Regions from separate parts of the Rhodococcus qingshengii JCM 15477 genome, predicted to be linked through region 1. Evidence: riboswitches for the same ligand, from Rfam matches in the RefSeq annotation. Region 1 holds a riboswitch; the other holds the start of a gene.
What was found. Region 1 has a riboswitch for cyclic di-AMP ahead of M0639_RS16915 (C40 family peptidase). Riboswitches for the same ligand answer to the same signal wherever they lie in the genome.
Positions count from the first base shown of each region.

Region 1 (3,407 bases):
GAGTTGTCGCTGTAGAACGTCACGACGTCGCCGGGCTGTAGTTGGTCCCTCGACACCGGTACACCGCCCTGCGCCTGCGCTTGGCTCGATCGCGGCAGAGTCTTTCCGATCTGCTTGTAGGCCCACACCACCAGACCTGAGCAGTCGAACTCGTTCGGGCCGGTCGCGCCCCAGACGTACGGGTCACCGATCCGCGTGAGGCCTGCCTGCAGAGCAGCAGCACCCGAGCCAGGGGTCAAGTTAGCCAGAATTTTGCTGAGATCGACATCCGGCGGGAAAGGCGTACCGCTCAGTTGGTCACGTTCGTCGTCGGTGAGATTCTGGAAGGCTTTGGTCACGTCGGCGATCTGCGTCTGCAGTTCACTCTGCTTGCGCTGCAAATCGTCACTGAGTGCGCGGGCTTGATCGGCGGCGGTTCGCGCTTCTTCGGCCGATCGCTTCGATGCTTCCGAGGCGGCACGCGCATCGGCAGTGGCTTGGTTGAACTGAGAGACCTGTACTGCCGCGTCGTTGGAAATCACGTCGAGCGCAGACATCTGGTCGAGCAACTGCTGCGGCGAGTCGCTCACCATCAACGCAAAGAGGCGATTGGTTCGCGCACCCTGGTAATTCGCTGTGGCAATACGGTTTACCGCCGGAGCGAACTCGGCGACGCGCGCCGAAGCCGCGTCGAGAAGACCCTGATCGGCTGCCGATCGCACGTCCGCATCATTCGCGACTGCCAGCTTCGCGTCGAGGTCGATCTGCGCGTTGTGCAGCGCTTCGTTGGTCTGCTCGGAAACCCGGGAGAGTTCACCGAGCTTGTCGAGCGCCTCGGTGGGGTTGGTGATGACGGGGTCGGCACCGGCCTGCATCGAAGGCCCTGCAACGAGTCCGAACGCCAGCACTCCCACTGTCAATGCGGCCCGTACTCGACTGTTGTTTTTCGATGAAACCACGGAATGCAACTCTCCGTCTCGGTGAAGCGACGCCGACCGGGGCCGGTCGACGATCTGTTAGCTGGCTGTCAACTATCCACAGTACCTGTCTCGGCCGCGCAATGTCTCGATAAGGTTACGGAACGGCATACGTTTGTGTCTACTCGCCGGTAGGCGTGTCGGGGTGAAGTACCGGGCGAATTGTCGCGAAACGAAAATGTGGGCCCCGAATCGAAGATTCGAGGCCCACATTCGAAGATCCGGAGCTCCCCCGAGCTCCGCCGCATCACAGCGGCGGATCGTTCCGACTGCCTACCGGAGACAGCCGTCGAGCGTGTTCAGAAATCAGTAACGGCGAGCGCCGTCGTACGGCATCGAGGACACCGGAGCGAGCTTCACGGGCTGACCAGCGGTCGACGCGTGGATGACATTGCCGTTACCGGCGTAGATGCCCGAATGCGATCCGCCGTAGAAGGAGATCACGTCGCCGACCTGAAGATCGGACTGTGCGACGGCAACGCCGGCTGCAGCCTGGTCGTAGCTCGTGCGAGGCAGGTTGAGACCGGCCTGCTTGTATGCCCACTGAACGAGACCGGAGCAGTCGAATGCGTCCGGGCCGGCTGCGCCGTACACGTACGGGGAGCCCAGCTTGCTCTCTGCGGCGCGAACTGCCTGCTCACCAACACTGGAGATGGGAGCGGCCGGTGCAGCCGGTGCGATGTCGGTGATGCCCGGAATGACCGGCAACTGAGGAATAGAAACGCCCGGAACCTCGAACGTGCCGACGCCGGGGATGGTGATGGGGTCTGCCGAGGCAGGTGCAGCGGTTGCAGCGAATGCTCCGACTGCGAGCGCGCCGGCTACTGCCAACTGCGCTGAACGCTTGAAACTCTGTGACGCCACTTAAGGGTTGCTCCATTTCTTCCATTCATCCGCCGACCGAGTTAGCTGACGGGTTCGGGCTGGGAAGATCAGCCCTACCCGCGTGGTCTGCAGCGATCCTGCGTGCTGCACCCCAGGCGGGATTCACCCCAGTGGAAACTTGGGTTCCCGGTTCGGGTTCCTCGCGGAGATCCCGATTAGGCGGTTCCTGACGATGCCGGTCCTGTTTGGTCCGGCAAGACTTCGTTAGGTCTCAGGAAGGTTACGAAATGATCGCGACGATGTCGACCGCTTCGTGACAATCGCGCCCGATTCGCCGGAAATCGTGGTGCCGCGCCCGCGATACGCCCGGCGGGTCACGGGGAGATAACAACAGGTCGGTTCGGCGACCCACTCCAGGCCGTCAAACCCGCGCCCGCTACCCACTGCCAAGGCTCACCAAACCCGACAATCCGATCTTCCATGCAGTTCAACGATGATTACTTGAAACTAGAACTTGTTCCGGTCACGGACGCGGTTTCAGCCGTCGACAGACGCACCGAAGACCCCCTCGACTCGCCCTACTCACAAGTAGGCGCGCGTCCACATTCGCGAGTTCCCACCGCAAGTGTGATCCTCGTCTCTCCTACTTTTGTCGGGCGTTCATCGACCGATTTCGCAACGGAAGTCCGTGCGGGTCGGATTCCGTGTCTGCACTCTCGAATTCGTGTCGGGGGGTACTTCTACTGTCTGCGGTGTGAGTCCCGCCTCGGCCCGAGAATTTCCGTCTCCGCCCCCGTTCTCCGACGGGGAGAAGTTCGACGTCGGGCGGCAACTGAGCTTCGACGAACTGGACACACCGCTGAGCGAGACAACATTTGTCGTCGTCGACCTCGAGACCACAGGGGGCAGCGCCGACCAGGACTCCATCACCGAGATCGGCGCCGTCAAGATCCGCGGCGGCGAGGTACTGGGCGAAATGGCAACACTCGTCGACCCCGGCCGGTCGATTCCGCCCTACATAGTCGAACTGACCGGAATCACCACGGCCATGCTGATCGGCGCACCTCCCATCGAACGTGTCCTGCCTGCATTTCTCGAGTTCGCCGAGGGCGCGGTGCTGGTGGCACACAACGCGCCGTTCGACATCGGTTTCCTCAAAGCAGCGGCGTCACGCAGCGCGCGCCCGTGGCCTGCGTTCCGTGTCCTGTGCACCGTCAAACTCGCCCGGCGCGTACTCACACGCGACGAAGCACCTTCGGTGAAGCTCTCCGCACTCGCCCATCTCTTCCAAGTGACCACCCAGCCGACGCACCGGGCTCTCGACGACGCGCGTGCGACCGTCGACGTCCTCCACGGACTGATCGACAGGGTCGGAAACCAGGGTGTCCACAGTTACAGCGAACTAGTCGACTACCTGCCCAACATTTCCTCGCATCAACGGGCCAAACGGTCCTTCGCCGCAAACCTGCCGCGAAGCCCCGGTGTCTACCTTTTCCGCGGTCCTTCCGACGAAGCCCTCTACATAGGAACTGCTACCGACCTTCGACGCCGCGTCCGCAACTACTTCACCGGTTCGGAGACCCGCGGCCGGATGAAGGAAATGGTCGCGCTGGCCACCCGTGTGGA
Region 1 covers NZ_CP096563.1:3,723,525-3,726,931, forward strand. Annotated here, with positions in the region: gene M0639_RS16910 (C40 family peptidase) at 1-938, opposite strand, end outside; gene M0639_RS16915 (C40 family peptidase) at 1,263-1,820, opposite strand; cyclic di-AMP (ydaO/yuaA leader) riboswitch at 1,835-2,013, opposite strand; gene M0639_RS16920 (DEDD exonuclease domain-containing protein) at 2,536-3,407, shown strand, end outside.

Region 2 (3,407 bases), 1.2 Mb from region 1:
ATCAGGTCGTATCAGCGGCCGAGGCTACCGAGTCCGGGGAGGTTACCGAGCGAACCGGTACCCGTTCCCGGGTTGCCCGGATCGACGGGGCCGACCGGCCCCTCGGAGACCACGATGGTCACGCTCGAAGCACGCGAAAGCACGCTCTTCGCAGTGACCTCGACGGTGACGCTGCCGACAGCGGTGGGGGTACCCGAGATGGTGCCGTCCTGTGCGAGGGACAGTCCGCCGGGCAGAGTGCCACTGGTGAGTGCAAAGGTTGCGCGCGCATCGGCGGCAGTGAGCTTCTGCGAATACGCCTTACCTACCTGAGCGGCAGGCAATTCGACGGTCGCGGGTAGCGGGTACGCAGCAACGACTGTCACCTTGCCCCCGTTGGTCGTCGACGCGATGGCGCCGGTCGAGGTGTCGAGCGCGAGGTTTTTGACCTTCTCCAGTGCCGGAACCTTGGTATCGGTCAGAGCGGTGGTGGCGCGGGTCGTCAGATCGACCGACCACAGGTGTCCGTTCATGACGTCCGCGACATATGCAATGCCTGCCGCAGCGTCGACGACCACGCCGTTGGGAATCGCGGTCGGAGACAGCGTGGTCTTCGACAGAACCGCGCCGGCCGGGGTGATCGCCCACAGGTTGGTTGCCCGGGTGTCGGTCATGTAGATGTTGCCGGTGTTCGTGTCGACATCGACGTCGACCGGGTAGAGGTTGTCGGCACGCACGATCGACTTGAGTGCTCCGCCCTTGCGTACGTCCGCCTGCCACAGCGTGCGGCCGTAATTCTCGTCGAAGAAGTTGGTGTCCGCGATGTAGAGGAAGCCGCGGACACTGTCGAAGGCGAGCTTGGTCGGCGTTGCCGACTTGTGGACCAGAATGCTCGACACGGCGTCGGCGGCGTTGGGGTCGACGACTCGGATGTTGCCGGACTTGTAGTCCGAGAAGTACGCGCGGTGTGTTGTGGGATCGACGACGACATCGTTGATCTGCGGACGCGAGCCGTCGGGGTTCTTCTCGCTCAGCGTGACCGTCTTTTCGACCTTCCCGGTCTTCGTGTCGACAATCGAGATCGCGCCGCCGTAGGAGGAGGACACGTATGCGCGTCCGAGGCCTGAGTCGACGGCAAGTGCCGACGGGTAACCGACGACGCCGTCGATGGTGCCGACGGACTTGCCGGTGTTCGTGTCGACGACGGACAACGAGCTGGTCGGTCCGCCGTACTGCGTGATGTATCCGCGGTGGGTTGCCGAGTCGACGACGATGTCGCCGGGCTGGGTTGCGGAATAGCTTCCGACAACACCGTGTGTCGGATCCTCGGGTGAGGCGTGTGCAGCGGGAGCAGTGACGGCCAGGCCGACAGCAGCAGCGGCGACGGCGAGTGATGCGGTGACCGCACGCCGACGGTATTGCAGTTTCATGAGGGGTGCCCTACTTCTTTGGAAGACTCTGCGAAACCTGCCCAATCGAGGCAAGTCAGGCAAACCTAACCTAAGTTTCGATCTCGATGTTGAGACACGGGCCACACCTTGGGCCCGGATCGACACACCTCTCAATCGCCCGAAATTGTATTTCCACACAACGTGTGACCTTGCTCACATTACGGATGGATAACGGAACGGACACAACCGGACATTCACTCGGGCACCCCCACCTACCTGGGAAGAGTCTCCTGCGCTTTGTGTGACGCGTTGTACGGCTTTCGCCACGCCGCGTTATCAAATGGTGACACGAGCGACTCGAGCCGTTACCGTCGTTTTCGGCCGGGAAACTCGGCCACCTCCGGCCCGCCGCGCCAAGCCTTGTCCCGCGGGTACCGGACTTCCGACAGAGCATTCCAGGGACGAGGACGGGGGACCCAAAGTCCTCTGTGAGAACAGAAAAGTTCTCCAGTGGACACCGGTTCGATCGCAAGACCGAATCTTGGGGTGAAGCCAGACCCTTTCCAGCCAGGAAAGGCGAGGCCGGGCGACCTCTCAGCCCGAACCCGACAGCTGACCTCGCAGGCGCGTGTGGAGAGGATTTCGACCATCATGAGCGGACGCCATCGCAAGCCCACCACCACCGGCCGCACTGTCGCCAAGGTCGCCGTCACCGGCGCCATCATGGGCGTAGCAGGAATTGCAGCCACCGGAACCGCAAACGCTGCCCCCGACTCCGACTGGGATCGTCTCGCCCAGTGTGAGGCCGGCGGAAACTGGGCCATCAACACAGGCAACGGTTACCAGGGCGGACTGCAGTTCTCCCCCAGCACGTGGAACGCACACGGCGGCGGACAGTACGCAGCCACCGCAAACCAGGCCACTCGCGAGCAGCAGATCGTTGTTGCCGAGCGTGTTCTCGCAAACCAGGGTTGGGGCGCATGGCCGTCCTGCTCCTCCAGCCTCGGGCTGAGCAGCGGCGCCACCGAGCGTTCCGCTCCGGCCACGACGGCTCCTCAGGCAGCTCCGGCTCCGGCGCAGCAGGTCGCACAGACCGTTGCACACCCGGTCGCCGACGCCATCGATCAGGCAATCGCATTCGCCGAGGCCAACGGTATCCCGGTCGACCCGCAGATCCTCGCAGTCGCCGACACCGCGAAGTCGTTCCTCAAGTAACACCGGCAAGACTGTCCGCTCGGACGCTCGAACATCAAGAAGGCCCGCACCGATTCGGTGCGGGCCTTCTTCGTGTCGAGTTGTTATCGGTTGATGACGGTGTGCGGGTGTACGTAAGGAAGTGACTCCACCGGAACCGGAAAGGTGGTGTCCTCGCCGAAGGGTGAAAGTCCACCTGCGCGGGTCGATGACAATTCGGTCACTGCGTGATCTCCGTCTGCAGTTTCCGGCCATCCTGGATCTACATAGTGTTGCTTCGAATTGTTGGCCACGAAGTCATTTTGACAGGACGCCGTTACGCCGTACAGACCAGGTCTCTAATCTGATACCTGATGACCGAAACACGTGGCACCCCGGCGGGCAGTTCCGCAGCCGAAAGTCTGACCGATTGGCTCTCGGCGCGCAGTGACGCCGAGTTGACGGAGTTGCTGCGTCTGCGCCCCGATCTGGCCGTACCGCCGCCGAGCACGATGGTGGTTCTCAGCGGTCGGGCACAGCAACGCGCGTCGGTCAGCCGAGCCGCGGACGAACTCGACACCCTCGATTTCGGTCTTCTCGAATTGTTGGCACTGGCCGGCGCCGAGGAAACTCCGATGACGCGGGCGGAGCTCAACAGTGCGATCGCCGAACGCGCCCTGACCGGCAAGGGCAAGGTCACCAAGAAGGCCGTCGACAAGTCTCTGTCGAAGATGCGCGCGTCCGCCCTCATCTGGGGTGTCGATCCCATCAGCGTCGTCCCGGCAGTCATCGGGATGATTCCGTGGCGTGTGGGGCGCGCCCTCGAACCTGCCGAGGCGATGACCGAGACCGAGATCTCGGCTG
Region 2 covers NZ_CP096563.1:4,956,893-4,960,299, forward strand. Annotated here, with positions in the region: gene M0639_RS22620 (YncE family protein) at 12-1,409, opposite strand; cyclic di-AMP (ydaO/yuaA leader) riboswitch at 1,804-2,013, shown strand; gene M0639_RS22625 (transglycosylase family protein) at 2,022-2,585, shown strand; gene M0639_RS22630 (hypothetical protein) at 2,669-2,857, opposite strand; gene M0639_RS22635 (helicase-associated domain-containing protein) at 2,918-3,407, shown strand, end outside.
Region 2: another riboswitch for cyclic di-AMP. It lies ahead of M0639_RS22625 (transglycosylase family protein); the one in region 1 lies ahead of M0639_RS16915 (C40 family peptidase).